DNA from 2 places in the Pseudoalteromonas sp. SANK 73390 genome. Region 1 is predicted to be linked to the other one. Evidence: riboswitches for the same ligand, from Rfam matches in the RefSeq annotation. Region 1 holds a riboswitch; the other holds the start of a gene.
What was found. Region 1 has a riboswitch for cobalamin ahead of SANK73390_RS15040 (ABC transporter ATP-binding protein). Riboswitches for the same ligand answer to the same signal wherever they lie in the genome.

Region 1 (9,472 bases):
CCACATACCTTTAATAAACTGTGCCACTGCGGCATTTTGACCATGACCTACACAACGGGCAACCGTGCCAAAACCTGAAGTAGATTTACCTTTACCATTACCGGTAATAACTTGAAAAATACCCTGAACTTTATCAGCAGCTGCAACTTTCGCATCAACTTGATCTTTTACTTTTTGTTGCCTTTGTTGGTGTTTTTCTTGACTTTTATTGTCGTGTGAATCGCTCATAGCTTCCTCATTCAATTATCATTATTTAACATTAAGGCGAGAATTTTATTCATATCAAGGTATTGCTCACAGCTGTCAGCTAGTCGCTCAAGTTGCAGCTCTCGGTGGGTGGCCAAATCAAACGCAGGCGCTTGCAAACGCCCACCGCTGGCCCAATCCAATATTGTTTTGGCCGCATCAGGGCTATCAAATAAACCATGTAAGTAAGTACCTGCTATTTGTCTATCTTCTGAAATAAAGCCATCATGCTTTATACCATTTGGATGTGCGGTAAAACGCATAAATGGATTGCTCAAAGCCCAACCTTCGCTTACTCCACAATGAATTTCATAGCCGTTGATAGCAACAGGTGTTTTGTCTAACAAACATTCACCCGTTACTTGCGTTAGGGTTTTGCTAGGCATCAACGTGGTCGTAAAATCAGCTAAGTTTAACCCTTGTATCTCGTTTTTACTCGACTCAATACCGCTGGGGTCATAAATAGCTTTACCTAGCATTTGTAATCCACCACAAATACCTAGCACTTTACCACCAAAGCGCAAATGTCGAATTATCTCGCCTTGCCAGCTCTCGTTTTGCAAAAAAGCCAAATCAGCTATCACATTTTTACTACCCGGAATAATAATTAGATCGGTAGCAGCAATTTGCTCACCATGACGTACATAACGTAAATCAATATTTGGATGTAAGCGTAAGCTATCAAAGTCAGTATGATTACTAATATGAGGCACTAATAGCACGCTAATAGATAACTGGCTATCAGTCACATGATTATCGAGCGTAACGGCATCTTCGGCATCAAGATTTAATGAGTGAAAATACGGCAATACACCTAATACAGGCTTACCCGTGTATTGCTCTAACCAGTCTAAACCCGATTGCAACAAGCTAATATCACCACGAAAACGGTTAATCACAAAACCTTTTACTAATGCCTGTTCTGCCTCACTTAGTAACGCCAACGTGCCAACCAAATGTGCAAATACGCCACCTTTATCAATATCGGCAATAATTATCACAGGGCAATTTACCTCACACGCAAAACCCATATTAGCAATGTCATTTTCACGCAAGTTAATTTCCGCAGGGCTGCCAGCCCCTTCAACTAACACGGCTTCAAACTGACTTTCTAAGCGTTGATGAGATTGCAGCACCGCTTGCATCGCAACCTTTTTGTAATCATGGTATTTGACCGCTTCCATATTACCGATAGAGCGACCATGAATGATCACTTGCGCGCCCGTATCACTGTTTGGTTTAAGCAAAATAGGATTAAAATCAGTGCTTAATTCAACCTTTGCCGCAATAGCTTGTAGTGACTGTGCTCGACCGATTTCACCGCCACAGGGAGTAACCGCACTATTGAGTGCCATATTTTGCGGTTTAAACGGCGCAACATTCACACCTCTTCGTGCCAATACCCGACACAAGCCCGCAACTAAAGTACTTTTCCCCGCATCGGAGGTTGTGCCTTGCACCATAAGAGTTTTCAATTTAGTTCCCATTATTTTAATTTCAGTGGTAAACCTGCCATCATATTGCTCTACATTGATGGCGAGCTGCGCTTACGTAGCACCAGCAATAATAAGAAAAATACACTACCTACCGCAGCGGTAATAACACCAACAGGCAGTTCTTGGTTATCTAGCACTGAACGTGCAATGACATCAACCCAGATCATAAATAGGCCGCCACAGAAAGCGGTTGCGAGCAAGCCTGCGGTACTCGCTTGAGAGATAAAAAACCGCACTATGTGTGGTACCATTAACCCTACGAATCCCACACCACCACATATAGCAACGAGCACAGCCGTTAACAGCGAACTTAATAGCAACATACCTAAACGTAGTTTGGTAACATGCACACCCAGCGTTGTTGCATTTTCATCTCCGAGTAATAACGCATTGAGTGTGCGACGAAAAAGTAGCATACAGGCAATACATAAACTGACAACCAATGCAGGCAGCCATAACGTTTGCCAATCGGCCCGCGAAAAACTACCCAAGGTCCAAAATACAATCGCACTGATTGCTTGTGGGTCACTCCAATATAATAATAAGCTGGTACAAGCACTAAACAAGAACGACAACGCCACACCTGCTAACACCAAAGACTCTACTTGGTTGCTCATCTGTGTACGGGTGATAACAATGAGCGCAGTCATTGCCAGTAAACTACCAATAAATGCAGCGCCAGATAGCGCCAAACCGGCTTGAACCCCCGTTAATGTAAATAATACCACCACACCTAATGAGGCACCTGACGAGATCCCGAATAGATACGGATCGGCCAGAGGGTTTCGAGTAACGGTTTGTAAAATCAGGCCAGCCATAGCCAACCCACACCCTGCTAAAAAAGCCAAAATTGTACGAGGTAAACGCAACTCAACGATTACTTTTTGCTCAAGGTGACGACTATCGTATGATAATAAAGCCTGCCACACATCGAGTAAGTCTATCGAGATTGCACCTAAGCTCAAGGCCCCTATAAAGCTAACCAAAGTCAGTAATACAAAGATGCAAAGTAATCCTAATCGACTCATTTTACATAACCATAATGGTAGCGAATATGAGGTACAACATTATGAATATCGCTTGCACTTTGCACCAAGCTTACATCCGCACACACACCAAAAACATCACTGAGTAAATGAGAGGTAAGTACATTTTGAGGTTTACCCTGCGCTTTCAAACTGCCTTGATGTAACACCAGTAAGCTATCTGAGATGGCACAAGCGAGGTTAAGATCATGAAAAGAAGCCAGCACACTCACGCCTAAAGATTTTGCCAATTCCATAATTTGAATTTGATACTTCACATCAAGGTGGCTTGTAGGTTCATCCATTATTAATAGTTTAGGGCGTTGCACCATTGCTCTGGCAATCATTACTCGTTGCTTTTCTCCACCAGATAAAGAGCAAAACATTTGTGTGTTCTTATGTGTTAAGCCAACCTTTTCAAGTGCTGTATAAACATAATTTCTATCGTCTTGGTCCATTGATGAAAACAAAGGTTTGTGTGGTGTTAACCCCATTGCAACCACATCAAATACCGCGAGATTAAACTGCTCAGGTACCTCTTGCAATACCACCGCAACTTGTTGAGCATAGGCTTGTCGAGAATAATCATCGATGGATTTATCAAGCAATTGAATAAAGCCATATGATGGCTTGGTATAGCGATAAATACAGCGCAGCAATGACGATTTACCCGCACCATTGGGACCTAATAATCCTATAAACTGACCCGTTTTTATATCAAAACTTATGTCGTCGAGGATAGTGGATTGATTAACCTTCAGCCCTAGCTGCTTAACACTCAACATAGGAGGTGGTGAACTTGCTTGTATCATGCCTACCTTAAAACATCATTGAGGGCGCTAAGCACATACAATACAGCCATCAAAAACGACCGCTATTTAATAAATTGAATGTGACTCACAGTACGCCCGCTAAGAGTGTATCTGCTGGTCTTGGTATCTGACTTGAGCCACCGAGGCGACTTTTACAGTTGCGGGGACAGTTGAGTATTTGCAACTCATTCCCAAGAATTACCAGCAAAGTAATCCGTTATTATGCTGTCTAGACGTCTAAAAAACAACTTATAGCCGCGCTTTCTCCTGCTCGAAATAAGAAACCTCAGTCTTATACCAATTACATTTAATAAATGCCCAGATATTGCGACGGATAAAGGGCTTGGTGACCAGACAGGAATTTTGATATGTGGTTATTCTACATGAGCCATTTTTAACGCAGTTAATAAACCATTTAGCTCGCTAAAGTGATCAATGTTTTAATAAAACGAATGAGTTAGTCGCTGCAACACTTCAATGAAGAGCAAATCATAGAGTCAGCTGCAATCGATTGCTCAAGTTACCACCAATTTGCATTGCTAAAAGGCATATCACTCTTACATTAACGACGTTACCCGAGGCTGGCCATAACGAACAAAGTACCAAGCTTGCTGTATGTAAACCTGCAGAGAACAATCAAAAATGCGAGCCGTAGCTCGCATTCTATATTAATTAAAGCAGACTTATAAAATCTGGTTCTCTTTCCACGCTTGCTCTTTGGCTAAACGCTTTTTGCGTCTATCACAAGGGTCATCACAGTCACACGCCTTTTCCACACCTGCAGCACCTAAACCACCACAACTACTAGCCATTGATTTTTTCTGTACAATAACACCTACCGCCATCGCAGTAACAATTAGAATAAGTAACCCAAAAGTAAGTAAAAACAGCGACATTGAACTGGCCCCTAATAATATAAAAGTTGGCCCAGCGTTGCTGGGCCAGTGACGGTCTGTTACTTTGCTATTATAACCCGCTTATCCACGACTCACAAATAAGGTTTAAATGACTTACTTGCATAGGTGACTAAGCCATCAGATGATTTACTAATTAGATATACCGCCAGGTTATGCTTTTCAGCATAAACTTTAGCACGCTCTGTTCCCATTACTGTCAGCGCCGTAGCAAGACCATCTGCCGTCATGGCTGAAGGGTGCAATACCGTCACGGATACTAAGTCATGCTTGACGGGCATACCCGTAGCAGGGTCAATTAAATGGGTAAAAGTTTCCCCGTCCATTTCATAAAAAATACGGTAATCCCCTGATGTAGCAATACCATTGCTGCCTGGCTTTAATGCTTTATGTACTTGACGCTGCCCCATAGGCGCATCGGGTTGCTCAATTGCAATAACCCATGGCTTATTATTTGGTTTAACCCCCGAAACTCGAAGCTCTCCGCCGATTTCTACCATATAATTATCAATGCCTAGCTGCTCTAGCAATAATGCAACCTTGTCTATACCATAGCCTTTTGCCGTCGCTGAAAAAGAAACTTCTAAGCCTGCTATTGTTTTCGCTAAACCTTGCTCATTAAGTACCAGCTTATCAACCCCAATGCGGCTGCGCATATCATCAAGTTGAATTTGAGTTGGCCGCTGAGTTGGGCGTTTATCAGGACCAAATCCCCATAAATCGATAAGCGGTCCCATAGTCACATCAAGCGTTTCGGTTGATTTTCCTAGCCGAATTGATTCAGCAATCACCGTTCTAAAGTCGTCACTAATAACCATTATTTCATTGTTTGACAAGGCATTAAACTGGTTAATTTCAGAACCTTTTACCCATGGAGACATTGACTGATTCACTACTATTAATGTGTCATCAATTTGCTTTTGTAGCTGCTCTTTCGTTAATTCAAGCTCAGGGGGGTAAGCTTTAATATTGTAGGTTGTCCCCATCGTTTTTCCCGTGAGTACTAACGCCTGAGGGGTATTCTCATGATGATTATCACAACCAGTTAATACAATAGTGGCCAAAATGATTATGGGTAAAAAAATACGTACCATCTTCCCTTCCTTAAATTCTTAAAATATGGCTATGTAACCCATACAAACGATTACCCTAATACTATATCAACTCAGTCATAGGTAATAAAAAAACCCCAAAGCATGCTTTGGGGTTTATATTTTATCTCAAAATTCTGTTTTGAGCATGCACGAAAGCCTAATTAGCCACCGAAGTCATCTAGTAAGATGTTTTCGTCTTCTACACCTAGGTCTTTGAGCAAATTAATTACAGCCGCGTTCATCATTGGAGGACCACACATGTAGAACTCGCAATCTTCTGGTGCTTCATGATCTTTTAAGTAGTTCTCATAAAGTACATTATGGATGAAGCCTGTATAACCTTCCCAGTTATCTTCTGGTTGTGGGTCTGACAATGCAGTGTGCCATACGAAGTTTTCGTTCTCTGCCGCTAGGCCATCAAAGTCTTCAACGTAGAACATCTCACGTTTAGAGCGCGCACCATACCAAAAAGACATCTTACGTGAAGAGTTAAGACGTTTAAGCTGGTCAAAAATATGCGAACGCATCGGAGCCATACCTGCACCACCACCAACAAATACCATTTCTGCATCCGTGTCTTTAGCAAAGAACTCACCAAATGGACCTGAAATAGTTACTTTATCACCTTCTTTCAATGACCAAATGTACGAAGACATTTTACCACATGGTAGTGACAAGTTATTTGGTGGCGGAGTCGCAATACGTACATTAAGCATGATAATGCCAAACTCTTCTGGATAGTTTGCCATTGAGTATGCACGAATGGTTTCTTCATCCACTTTAGACTCAAGATTAAAGAAGCCAAAGCGCTCCCAATCTGGACGATACTCATCAGGAACATCGAAGTCTGCATATTTAACGTGGTGTGCTGGCGCTTCAATCTGAATATAACCACCGGCACGAAATGGCACAGACTCACCATCAGGAATAGCTAGTTTTAGCTCCTTGATGAAAGTTGCTTTGTTATCATTAGAGATAACTTCACAGTCCCACTTCTTAACCCCGAAAATTGATTCTTCAAGTTCAATTTCCATATCGTTTTTAACATTAACCTGACATGCTAAGCGACAGCCTTCACGTGCCTCACCTTTAGATATGTGGTCAAGTTCGGTTGGCAGAATATCACCGCCACCTTCTTTGATGTGTACGCGACACTGGCCACATGAGCCACCGCCACCACAGGCTGACGATACAAAGATACCAGCATCTGACAAAGCACCAAGTAACTTACTACCTGCAGATGTAGTGATGCCTTTGTCAGTATCACCATTAATTCCAATTGTAATGTCACCGCTTGCTACTAGCTTAGATTTAGCGGCAATAATCACTAAAACTAAGACAACAACGATAGCAATGAACATCCCTACGCCTAAATATACCTCAAGCATGATTTTTCCTCGCTACCTTTACAGTGAAATACCAGAGAATGACATAAAGCCAAAGCCCATTAAACCTACGGTGATAAAGGTAATACCTAAACCACGTAGACCATCTGGCACGTCTGCATATTTCATTTTCTCACGGATACCAGCAAGCAATACGATTGCCAGCGCCCAACCCACTCCAGAACCAATACCAAATACCACTGACTCACCAAAGTTAAGATTACGCTCAACCATGAATGAAACCGCACCGAATATTGCACAGTTAACAGTAATAAGTGGTAAGAAGATGCCCAGAGCGTTGTAAAGTGCAGGGAAAAACTTGTCCAAAGCCATTTCTAGGATTTGTACAAGTGCTGCAATAACACCAATGAAAGTTAAAAAGCGTAAGAAGCTTAAATCAGCTTCAACAAAACCTAACCACTCCAGCGCTCCCGGTGCCAACACGGCATAATATACTAGGTTGTTAACTGGAACAGCCACACCCAATACAAAAATTACAGCAATACCTAGGCCTAGTGACGTAGTTACTTTCTTAGATACTGCTAAAAAAGTACACATACCTAAGAAGAAAGATAAAGCTAAGTTTTCAACAAAAACCGCTTTAACGAATAAGCTAATATATTGTTCCATCTTTCTCCCCTTACGCCTTCGCTTCTACTTGGTCTTTCTTATATGTGCGAAGTATCCAAATAAAGATACCCACTAAGAAGAACGAGCTAAATGGCATAATTAGTAGACCCATTGGACGGTACCAGCCACCATCAGAAACAAGTGGTAAGATTTCAACACCAAATAATGTACCAGAACCAAACAGTTCACGCACAAAACCAACCGTTAGAAGTACCACTGAGTAGCCTAAGCCATTACCAATACCATCTAAGAATGACATAGCTGGTGGTGATTTCATTGCATAGGCTTCTGCACGGCCCATTACAATACAGTTGGTAATGATCAAACCGATAAAGGTTGATAACTCTTTAGCCGTTGTATAAACAACTGCCTGTAAGACTTGGTCAACAACAATTACCAGTGACGCGATAATAGTCATCTGCACTATGATACGCACACTCGAAGGAATGTGATTACGGATCATTGAGATGAATAAGCTTGAGAAGCCAGTTACCAATGTCAAAGCAATTGACATGATCAAGGCGTTTTTAAGGCTTGATGTTACCGCCAAAGCAGAGCAAATACCAAGCACCTGAAGGGCAATTGGGTTGTTTGCAAAGACAGGGCCAAACAAGACTTCTTTCATTTCTTTAGTATTAGCCATTAGTTCAATGCTCCTTTACGTACTTTCGCAAGGAATGGACCAAAACCTTTATTACTAGTCCAAAAGTCAATGGTGTTATCTACACCGTTTGAAGTCAACGTAGCGCCAGACAAGCCATCAATTTTATGTTCATTGCTGCCAGCTGTACCCTTAACGATATCAATTGGAAGCTGTTTACCTTCCCACGTAGCAGTCCACTTAGGGTTTTGGATTTCACCACCTAAGCCAGCTGTTTCATTGTGTTTGTAGAACTGAATCGCTTTAATTGTTTGACCATCGTCATCAATTGCAAGGAAACCGAACATGATACCCCAAAGACCATAGCCTTGGATTGGCAAAATAACCGTTGAAACCTCACCATTGTCACCTTTTGCAAGATAAACTGGCGAGTTGTTAGTCATGCGTTGAACACCTGCTAAGTCATCCTCTTTTGCTAATGCAAAACTACGCTTAGCATCGAACTTAGTACTTTCAAAATCAAAAGTGCTATGGTCAATATCAACATATTCACCAGTATCCATATCGATAACACGAGGTTCAATATTAGCTTTAAACGTTTCTTCAACGTTTTCTACATCTTTGAAACCTGCAGCAGCGAGAATATTACGTTGAACATCTTTAATTTTGTTAGCTTGCTGAAGTGGGCGAAGCTGTACAGACGCAAAAGATACAACTATCGCACATACCAAACATAGGCCAACAACAACGCCTAGCGTTTTGCCTATAGATTCATTGTTACTAGACACGTGCTAATCTCCTCTTAACATTAGACTGCACAACAAAGTGGTCAAATAGTGGAGCAAATAGGTTGGCGAATAGAATTGCTAACATCATGCCTTCAGGATATGCTGGGTTAACCACACGGATTAATACCACCATAATGCCAATTAGCGCACCGTATGCAAATTTACCTTTATTAGTGAAAGATGCCGATACCGGGTCAGTCGCCATAAAGAACATACCAAATGCAAATCCACCCAACACTAAGTGCCAGTACCAAGGCATTGCAAAAGCAGCGTTAGTATCAGAACCTAATGCATTAAATAAGCTTGCCATCGCAACCATACCAAGGAATACACCCAGTACGATACGCCAAGATGCAATACGCACATACATTAAGAAGAAACCACCTAACATCAGTGCTAGCGTTGACGTTTCACCCATAGAGCCCTGAATGAAACCGTAAAAAGCATCCCACCAAAGAACCATGTTGTTAAAATCTAACGC
Region 2 (9,472 bases), on a different contig from region 1:
ATTAAAGTTGATTTTCAAGTACCTGAAAAGCACCTAGCCACATTAAAACTGGGAATGACAGTTCAAGGTCAAAGTGATGCCTATAGCACACAACCTTTTACCGGTAAAATAACCCATATCGACCCTCGTATTGATAGCGACACCCGAAGCATCCAAGTAACTGCCAGTTTTGATAACCCACAAGCTTTACTACGCCCAGGGATGTTGATGCATATAGAGCTTCAACTGCAAACATTACATGCCGTGATGCTACCAGAAAAAAGCGTTATTCCTCGTCAAAACAAACACTTTGTTTTTATTGTTGATGAACAAAATAAAGCAAAGCAAGTACAAATTGAGATACTTGCCCGATTTCAAGGGTGGGTTGCCATCTCATCTGGCGTAAAGCAAGGGCAACAAGTGATCACCGAAGGGGTGATAAAAATCCGCTCCGGCAGTAACGTGTCAGTCAAAGGTTAGGGGTAGAACGTGAAGATTACAGATACCGCCGTTAAACGGCCCGTCTTTGCGGTAGTTATCAACTTACTATTGCTGACCTTTGGTATTGTCGCATTTAGTATGTTGCCACTTAGAGAGTACCCTGATATTGAAAGCCCCATAGTAAGTGTAAGCACAAACTATACAGGTGCATCGAGTGAAGTCGTTGAAGCAAAAATAACACAAGTACTGGAAAATCGAATCTCCGGCATTGAGGGTATAAAAAGCATTAACTCTTCAAGTCGAAATGGACGTTCAAATATTACGATAGAGTTTAACATCGACCGTGATATTGACGCTGCAGCCAACGACGTACGAGAGCGCGTATCAAGGGCGTTAGATAGCCTGCCTGAACAGGTTCGCCCGCCAGAAGTGTCTAAATCAAATTCAGATGAAAGCCCTATAGCTTGGTTTGTACTAAATAGTGAAACTATGGATACCTTACAACTTTCAGATTACGCACAGCGCTTTATCGTTGACCGTATCGCGGTCGTTGATGGCGTTTCTAACGTGCGTATCGGTGGCGAACGTCAATACGCCATGAAGATTTGGCTTGATAGACGCGCTATGGCAGCACGCGATGTTACCAGCAGTGATATAGAACAAGTACTAAGGCGCGAAAATGTGGAGTTGCCAGCTGGAGAAATTGAATCGCTTGATAGAGATTTTGCTGTTCGTATCGCTCGTAGCTATAAAACGCAAAGTGACTTTGAGAATTTAGTCATCAAACGTGGTGAGCAAGGCTACCTTGTGAGACTTAAAGAAGTGGCTAATGTCCACCTCGAGGCGGTAGATGATGAGAGTACCTTTCGTGGTAATGGTAAAAACATGATAGGCCTTGGGATTGTCAAACAAGCTAAAGCCAACACCCTCGATGTCGTCGATAATGCTCGACAAGAACTAGAAAAAATTAAGCGCAATTTACCTGCAGGTACCACCATACAAGACAGTTATGACTCTTCTGTATTTATCCGCGAATCCATCAATGAAGTTTACCGTACTCTCGCCATTGCAATGGCTCTCGTTGTAGCGGTGATTTTTCTATTTTTGGGTAACATAAGAGCAACTTTGGTACCTGCTGTAACAGTGCCTGTAGCACTCATATCAACATTTATGTTTTTGCTCGCCATGGGGTATTCTATAAATCTACTCACGTTGCTCGCACTTGTGTTGGCGATTGGCCTTGTGGTTGATGATACCATCGTTATGCTAGAGAATATTCACCGCCGAATTGAACTAGGAGAGCCCCCCCTACTTGCAGCATTTCGTGGCGCTCGACAAGTTGGGTTTGCGATTGTGGCCACCACTTTAGTACTTGTCGCTGTCTTTGTACCTTTAGTGTTTATGGATGGTCGAATTGGTGCGCTGTTTACAGAGTTTGCCATGGCAGTAAGCGCTGCAGTGTTGTTTTCAAGCGTGACCGCGCTGACTCTTTCCCCTGCACTATGCTCAAAAGTACTAAAGCCAAGTAAAAAAGAGAACCGCTTTACTCAGTGGGTGGAAAAGCGACTTGTTAGTTTAGAGCAAAGTTATCAAAAAGCTCTGCAAAATAATCTAGCCCGCAAGTACAGCTTGATAATAACCCTTGCACTTGCTGGGTTTGCAAGCTTTGCATTGCTACAGCAAATACCTTCAGAGTTAACACCAAAAGAGGATAGGGGGACTTTTTTCATTATGATGAATGGCCCAGAAGGTGCCAGTTATGAAAATAACTTAGCAAATATGGAGCAAATTGAGCAGCGTTTATTACCCTATGTTGATAAAGGTGAATTAAGCCGAGTGCTAGTGCGTGTTCCCGGCTGGGGCGGCCGAGGCGGTGTTGCAATCGTTGGTATGCCAAATTGGGATGAGCGAAAACGCTCATCTTGGGAAGTAATGGCAGAGATAAGTAGCACGATGCGAGAGGTTACAGATGTACGTGCTTTCGCAATTATGCGCCGAGGTATTGGTGGTGGAGGTCAATCCAGACCCATCGAGTTTGTTCTACAGGGCAATGATTATGATGAGCTCGTTCAGTGGCGTGATAAGATTATTACACGCGCCCAACAAAACCCAGGGTTAGTTAGAATTGATCATGACTATAAAGAAACCTTCCCACAATTTTTAATTAGCATAGATAAAACAAAAGCAGCTGATTTAGGCGTCTCAGTAAATGACATTGGCCAAACTCTTGAGACTATGCTCGGTCAGCGTCGAGTGACCACCTTTATCGACCGCGGCGAAGAGTACGATGTGATTTTAAAAGGCACTAAATCAGACTTTAATGCCCCTAATGACATCCACAACATCTTCGTCAAATCTCGCACTGATGAGCTGGTTCCTTTAGATAGCTTGATCAGCATACATGAAGAGGCCACTGCAGCAAGCCTAAATAGATTTAACCGTATGCGTGCTATCACAATTACCGCCAACTTGGCTGATAACTATACATTAGCCGAAGCTTTGACATTTTTAAATGATGTGGCCGCACAAGAAAATAATATCGATGGTGCTGTTGATTACAAAGGTGAGTCGCAGCTCTACTACGAAGGAGCATCTGCTATGACCTACGTATTTATTTTAGCCCTAACTGTCACCTTTTTAGTATTAGCCGCACAATTTGAAAGCTTTGTTCACCCTCTTGTTATCATGTTAACAGTGCCTCTTGGACTCGTTGGTGCTTTGTATGGGTTGCATATCACAGGCAATAGTCTCAATATTTACAGCCAGATTGGAATTGTTATGCTAATTGGACTTAGTGCAAAAAATGGTATTTTAATCGTTGAGTTTGCCAACCAACTACGCGATAAAGGTATCGCATTTGAGCAAGCGATTATCGATGCGTCGGTACAACGATTACGTCCAATAATTATGACTTCATTAACCACGGTTATGAGTGCTATTCCATTGGTTTTAGCTACAGGACCTGGTGCTGAGAGTCGCATGGTTATTGGCGTAGTTATCTTTGCAGGAGTCAGCATTGCCACCATACTCACCTTGTTTATTATTCCATGCGCATATAATCTACTGGCTAAGCATACCCAGTCCCCAGAATTCATCAGTCAAAAGTTAGCGACTCAAGCAAATGAGCACAAGGAGTTAGAAAATGACTAAAGTACAAACCGCCACCTTTGGTGGCGGATGTTTTTGGTGTATTGACGCCGCTTTTCGCCAAGTAAAAGGTGTTTTAGACATACGTTCAGGCTATAGCGGCGGACACACAGAGCAACCAACTTATCAGCATATTTGCCAAGGCGATACCGGTCATGCCGAAGTTGTAGAAATTCAGTTTGACACTGAAGTTGTCAGTTATAACCAACTCTTAGAAATGTTTTTTACTTTGCATGACCCCACGCAACTTAACCGCCAAGGGAATGATACTGGCACACAATACCGTAGTGTGGTTTTTTATCATGACGATCAGCAACAGCAGCAAGCTAAAACCATGATCACAACCATTCAAAGCCACTATACCAACCCCGTGGTCACCGAGCTCAGTAGTGCAAGCACATTTTACAGCGCCGAGTCTTATCACCAGGATTACTACACAAATAACCCTAATCAGGGCTATTGCAGTATCCTCATTGCACCTAAATTAGCTAAGTTTAAACAGCAGTTTCAAAACTTATTAAAGTAAATAGAGTGCATAAAAAAAGCCAGTTATATCATACTGGCTTTTTACATTTAATATCAATTTTATTAGAGCATTGAGCATTTTAGCGAGCTAAATGACTTATTAACTGCATTAAAAATGATTCATGTAGAATAATGACATACCGAACCCCTTCTATGGTTACTAAGCCATTTATCTATCGCAATATATGGTCTACAAATAGAGCTGACCGCAATTAAAAATTAACCGTCGCTCCTACATAAGCTTGTCTACCTTGTGGTACATACCCTAAAGTACTCCCATCGGTAGCAATACCAGTACCCGCAGTAATATACGCTTTATCCGTGATATTATCTAATCTCGCCGTTAACTTAAGATTATCAAATAACGCATAATTAGCAGCTAAATTAAATACGGTATACGCACTTAGGTTTTTTTCAAATGCATTAAACTGACTATCATATAAAGCAATACTCGGTCTTGAAGAGCGATATTGCATTGCAACATTCACATCTAACTTATCCCAAGACTTTGACAACGTATAATTAAAAGCAGTATCCGGTCTGCGCACCAGCTTTTTACCCGTGCTATTATCTTTGGCATCTAATAAGGTTAAATTAATTGTATGCTCTAACCCCCATACCGAAGCTGAAGCCGATAGCTCAACGCCTTTCATACTCGCTTTATCAACATTGCTGGCAATATACTTGCCCGTTTCATTTGGCAAGTTAACAATCAACTTGTTAATACGATTATTGAAGATTGCCACATCATATTGTCCCCAGTCTGTCTCAAGAGAAACGCCCACCTCACTGTTACTTGCTTCTTCAGGCTCAATATCAGGATTTGGTATGTACCAAGGACTATTTTTAACGTAGGCTTGCGTCAGTGTTGGTGCTCTAAAAGCAGTGCCATGATTAATCCTAAATGTCACCGTATCATTAGGCTTAAAGCCAAAACCTGCCGTGTAAGTGTTGGCACGGCCATGAAAATCATAATCATCGCTTCTTGCCACAATATTTGCTAGCCATGGACCTTGGTTGTAAAACCCACCCACAAATACGGCTTTATTAGTACGCTCAGAATGCGTAAATTCTGCCGACGCTTCTGAGAGGTCTTCATTTAAACGGTTCATACCAGCGGTCAGTTGCACCGCTTTAGACCAGCGATACAAGGCTCGATACTCAAGCTCAACACGCTTTGTGCTATAAATATCATGCTCAGACGTACCTATTTGAGTATTTTCTTCTTGTGATGTACTTACACTTGCATAGTGCCCAAATACACCTTGCTGCTTTTTCCAAACAAACTTTGCAGTATAGTTTTCAAACTCATAGGCATCATTGCCCCAAGCATTATCATACTCAGCATCGCCTTCACTGTATTGCGCTAATGCAGAAAGCTGCCCTATATATGTATTATCGTAGCTAAGGTTAAAGCCTACGTTTTTATTATTATAGCCATCACTATCATGATTTTTACCCCGCGCCATAGCAGCATCTTTACCTGTTACGTCATACCCTTTTGTATCTTCATAACCGAGATTAAAGCGCAAAGACAAAGCGTCAGATGACATATATCCAGCCTGCTGGTAAGCCACGTAGTTGTGGCTACCAGACGTTAAGCTAATTTGATGTTGCTCGGCTTGACGTGTAATGATGTTAATTACGCCAGCTAATGCATCGGAGCCGTAAATCGCAGCTCTAGCACCTTTAACGACCTCAACGCGCTCAATACTATTGAGTGGGATATTGGTAAATGACACGCTACCAGAATTTGCATCACTAATACGCACCCCATCAACCAAAACCAATACATGTTTAGTCGCAGCGCCGCGCAAAAAGACGCTAGTCTGTTGACCAAAACCGCCATTTCTTATTATATCAACACCCGCAACGGTATTAAGTAACGAAGGTAAATCTCTTACATTACTTCGCTCTATTTGCGCACGCTCAATCACATTGACGGTTGCCAACGTATTATTTATTGCCTGCTCAAACTTGTTTGCCGTAACTGTAATTCGCTCAATGTCATGAAAGGTTTCTTGTGCACAGACATTAGAAGACACAGCAGCTAAAATTGCCACCGCCAAAATAGATTTGTTTTGCATGATATCCCCAAACCTGCGCCCACCGCACAAGTAATACAAGTAAATTGATTTCAAGGCCGGTCTCCGGACTTTGCCTATAAAGACATCACCGTTGCGGGGGCAGTGTTGGATTACAGTCATTCCTGTGATTTTCACCAACTTCCCGATTATCTTAGCAATTACACTGATATTTTCACTATCACGATAATACGCTGTATTATTATCAAGCTAAGCACCTTGAATAGAGGCGCTATTGTGCGAACTTTAGAAAGGATTGTCAATGGACGTCTAGAAACCTAAAGCAAGCATTTGTACTTACTTTAGGTTGTATTGAAGGTATCGGCATGTAGCCTATTAATCGCGAAAGTTCTTAAATTGGAAAGGTTGGCCAAGTTCAGCACCACGTACTAACTGCATAGCTTCTTGTAAATCATCACGCTTTTTACCTGTTACACGTACTTCTTCACCTTGAATTGCAACTTGAACCTTAATTTTTGCATCTTTGATGAGTTTCACTAACTTCTTGGCTATCTCTTTTTCGATACCTTGCTTTAGTGTCACTTTACGTGAAACATGCTTACCCGCACGTTCAATGTCTTTTAATTCAAGACTGGCCACATCTAACCCTCGTTTAGAAGCCTTACTCGCAAGTATATCAAATAGTTGCATAACTTGGGGGTCAGCTTCAGCCTTCAAAGTAATGACCTCACTATTGAGTTCAATAGACGCGTCGACCCCCCTAAAATCATAACGGGTTTCTAACTCTCGTTTGGCGTTATCAACGGCATTTTTTGCTTCAGTTATTTCGATTTCAGACACAATGTCAAAAGAAGGCATGTTATTCTCCTAAAATATGAATGACTCAATTATATCAATCAAAATAAGAATGTGGGTAAAAAAATGATATTCACCCACCAGCCAGTTTTCAATGATATACTGACCCAAAATTAGCGGCTATTAATCGAGTAGGAAGTTTTGTGACAAGGCGCGTTTATCAAATTTTACTCCTAGTAACATTCGCAGTATGTACCTATCTATTTGCTAAAGAATTTCAACATTCAGGCGTACGTATTGAACACGCTGATAAAGTGGTACATTTTGTTATCTTTTTTGCGCTTGCTTTTATCATGCACCATGCCTTTAAGTGGCCCATGATAGCCCAATTGGTACTGTTAGCCAGCTATGGAATTGGCATAGAAGTAATGCAAGGTATGCTACCCCACAGACAAGCGTCCTTAGGCGATTTTATTGCAGATTTTGTCGGCGCACTTAGCTATTACCTCTGCTATTTTATATTCACTCAGTGGCGCTCAAAAAAGTATGGCTAATATCCATATTCTTGGCGCAGGTGCAGTTGGTCTATCATTTGCTCATGCGCTCAGTAAACAGCATAATGTCACGATTATATCGCGTCACCCTGTGATGGATAATTGGCACTATAGTGAGCAGCAAAAAACGTCAAAAATTAATGCTCAACCTCTTCAGTTAAATCATCTTAAGCCTCTCAAAGAGGCGATAGAAAACTGCTTTATTTGCGTCAAATCTTATCAGCTCTGGCAAGCAATTACAGATGTGCTACCACATTTAGCTGACAACGCAAATATCTTAATAAGCCACAACGGAATGCAAGATATTAAAGCCGTGAGTAAACAACTAACACCGAATCAGGCTCTGTACTTTGTGAGTACTGCAAGAGGCGCTTTAAAGCTTAGTGCATATCATGTACACGCAACCGGCCAAGGCGACACTTATCTAGGCGCATGTAACGAGCTAGCTCGCAGCAATATTCAATCCATATATCATAATTTTTTTGCAACCTTGTTATCACCGAGCTTTATGCATGACGATATTCAGCTATTGCGTTGGCAAAAGTTAATCGTCAACATTGCGATTAACCCACTGAGCGCACTTCATCAGATCCCTAACGGTCATTTACGTCACCCCCGTTTTGCCAGCACAATTTTAGCATTACTTAACGAAGCCTGTGTTGTTGCCAAAAAAGTAGATATCAATTTGCCATTATCAGATGCATTAGACAGCGCGTATCTGGTCATGAACCGAACCTGTGCTAATTACTCATCGATGGCGCAAGATGTAAAGCATGGTAGAAAAACTGAAATTGATGCCATTTGTGGGTACGTTGTAATTCTTGCCAAGCAGTTTAACATTGCAGTACCACAGAATGAACAACTACTACAGGCTAATAAAAAGTAGACATTAAAAAAGCCGAGTTACCTCGGCTTTTTTTAATCAATTAAACCTTTATTCCGGCTTATAAACTTTAACATTCATAAAACCATTTTCGTGTAAGATCAATGCCTGAAGTTGGCTCATGACCCCTTTAGCACAATACAAGTAATATTCCTTATCTTGCGGTAAATCAGCAAACTTAGTGGCGATGCGGAAAAAAGGTAAATGCACAACGTCAACACCTTCTATCTCTAACGGATTAGCATCTTCTTCATCGGGGGCACGAATATCTAAAATAACCCCATTGGCTGGCAACTCGCTAGCACTTTCGGCTTCTTTAACTTCTTCTTTAGCCTCTGCTTCAATATCCCGAATGTCTTTGACTGTGGCGTTTTTAACTACCGTATCTAACACATCAAAATCAAACTTTTGCTCTTCAGCTAAAATAGTTTCCAACTTGGCTTTTACCGTTGGTTTTTTAGAAATAACCCCACAATATTCAGGCATTGCTTCTGCCATTTCTACGGTGCCAATCTCTCTCGCTATTTTTATAATGTCCGCTTTATCATGCTGAATCAGCGGGCGCACAATGAGTGTCTCTGTCACACGGTCAATTACATTTAAGTTAGCCAGCGTTTGACTCGATACCTGACCAATACTTTCACCAGTGACAAGGGCAGGAATATTAAGCTTTTCTGCAACTTGACTGCCTGCTCGCATCATCATACGTTTGAGTACAACACCCATCTGGCCATTTTCAACATTTTCTAATATTTCCGCGACCACAGGTTCAAAGTCAACGGTTATAAACTTAACTTTGTGTGTTGAGCTATATCGCTTCCATAGGTAATGACTAACTTGTTTAACACCAATTTCATGGGCTGCACCACCGAGATTAAAAAACAGGAAGTGAGTGCGAGCACCCTTGCGGATCATTTGATAGGTAGCAACCCCAGAGTCAAAGCCCCCAGAGATAAGCGATAGCACATCTTCTTGACTAGGCAGCGGAAACCCACCAATACCATAATGCGTATGCGTAACGATATAAGCTAAGGCATCTTTGATTTCAATCTTAACCGTTATATCCGGTTTACTGAGTTTTACTTTGGCACCGGCAACATTTT

Region 2: it holds a riboswitch for cobalamin, as region 1 does, so the genes downstream of both, SANK73390_RS08380 (TonB-dependent receptor domain-containing protein) here and SANK73390_RS15040 (ABC transporter ATP-binding protein) in region 1, are expected to answer to the same signal.

The regions. Positions count from the first base shown of each region.
Region 1 is NZ_ARPN01000109.1:232,690-242,161, reverse strand. Features, by position in the region: gene cobO (cob(I)yrinic acid a,c-diamide adenosyltransferase) at 1-228, opposite strand, end outside; gene SANK73390_RS15050 (cobyric acid synthase) at 240-1,721, opposite strand; gene SANK73390_RS15045 (FecCD family ABC transporter permease) at 1,772-2,770, opposite strand; gene SANK73390_RS15040 (ABC transporter ATP-binding protein) at 2,767-3,579, opposite strand; cobalamin riboswitch at 3,679-3,800, opposite strand; gene nqrM ((Na+)-NQR maturation NqrM) at 4,263-4,475, opposite strand; gene SANK73390_RS15030 (FAD:protein FMN transferase) at 4,568-5,587, opposite strand; gene nqrF (NADH:ubiquinone reductase (Na(+)-transporting) subunit F) at 5,749-6,975, opposite strand; gene nqrE (NADH:ubiquinone reductase (Na(+)-transporting) subunit E) at 6,994-7,602, opposite strand; gene SANK73390_RS15015 (NADH:ubiquinone reductase (Na(+)-transporting) subunit D) at 7,613-8,245, opposite strand; gene SANK73390_RS15010 (Na(+)-translocating NADH-quinone reductase subunit C) at 8,245-8,991, opposite strand; gene SANK73390_RS15005 (NADH:ubiquinone reductase (Na(+)-transporting) subunit B) at 8,984-9,472, opposite strand, start outside.
Region 2 is NZ_ARPN01000055.1:156,675-166,146, reverse strand. Features, by position in the region: gene SANK73390_RS08395 (efflux RND transporter periplasmic adaptor subunit) at 1-459, shown strand, start outside; gene SANK73390_RS08390 (efflux RND transporter permease subunit) at 469-3,570, shown strand; gene msrA (peptide-methionine (S)-S-oxide reductase MsrA) at 3,563-4,093, shown strand; gene SANK73390_RS08380 (TonB-dependent receptor domain-containing protein) at 4,305-6,179, opposite strand; cobalamin riboswitch at 6,217-6,360, opposite strand; gene SANK73390_RS08375 (YajQ family cyclic di-GMP-binding protein) at 6,513-6,995, opposite strand; gene SANK73390_RS08370 (VanZ family protein) at 7,136-7,486, shown strand; gene SANK73390_RS08365 (ketopantoate reductase family protein) at 7,479-8,372, shown strand; gene thiI (tRNA uracil 4-sulfurtransferase ThiI) at 8,421-9,472, opposite strand, start outside.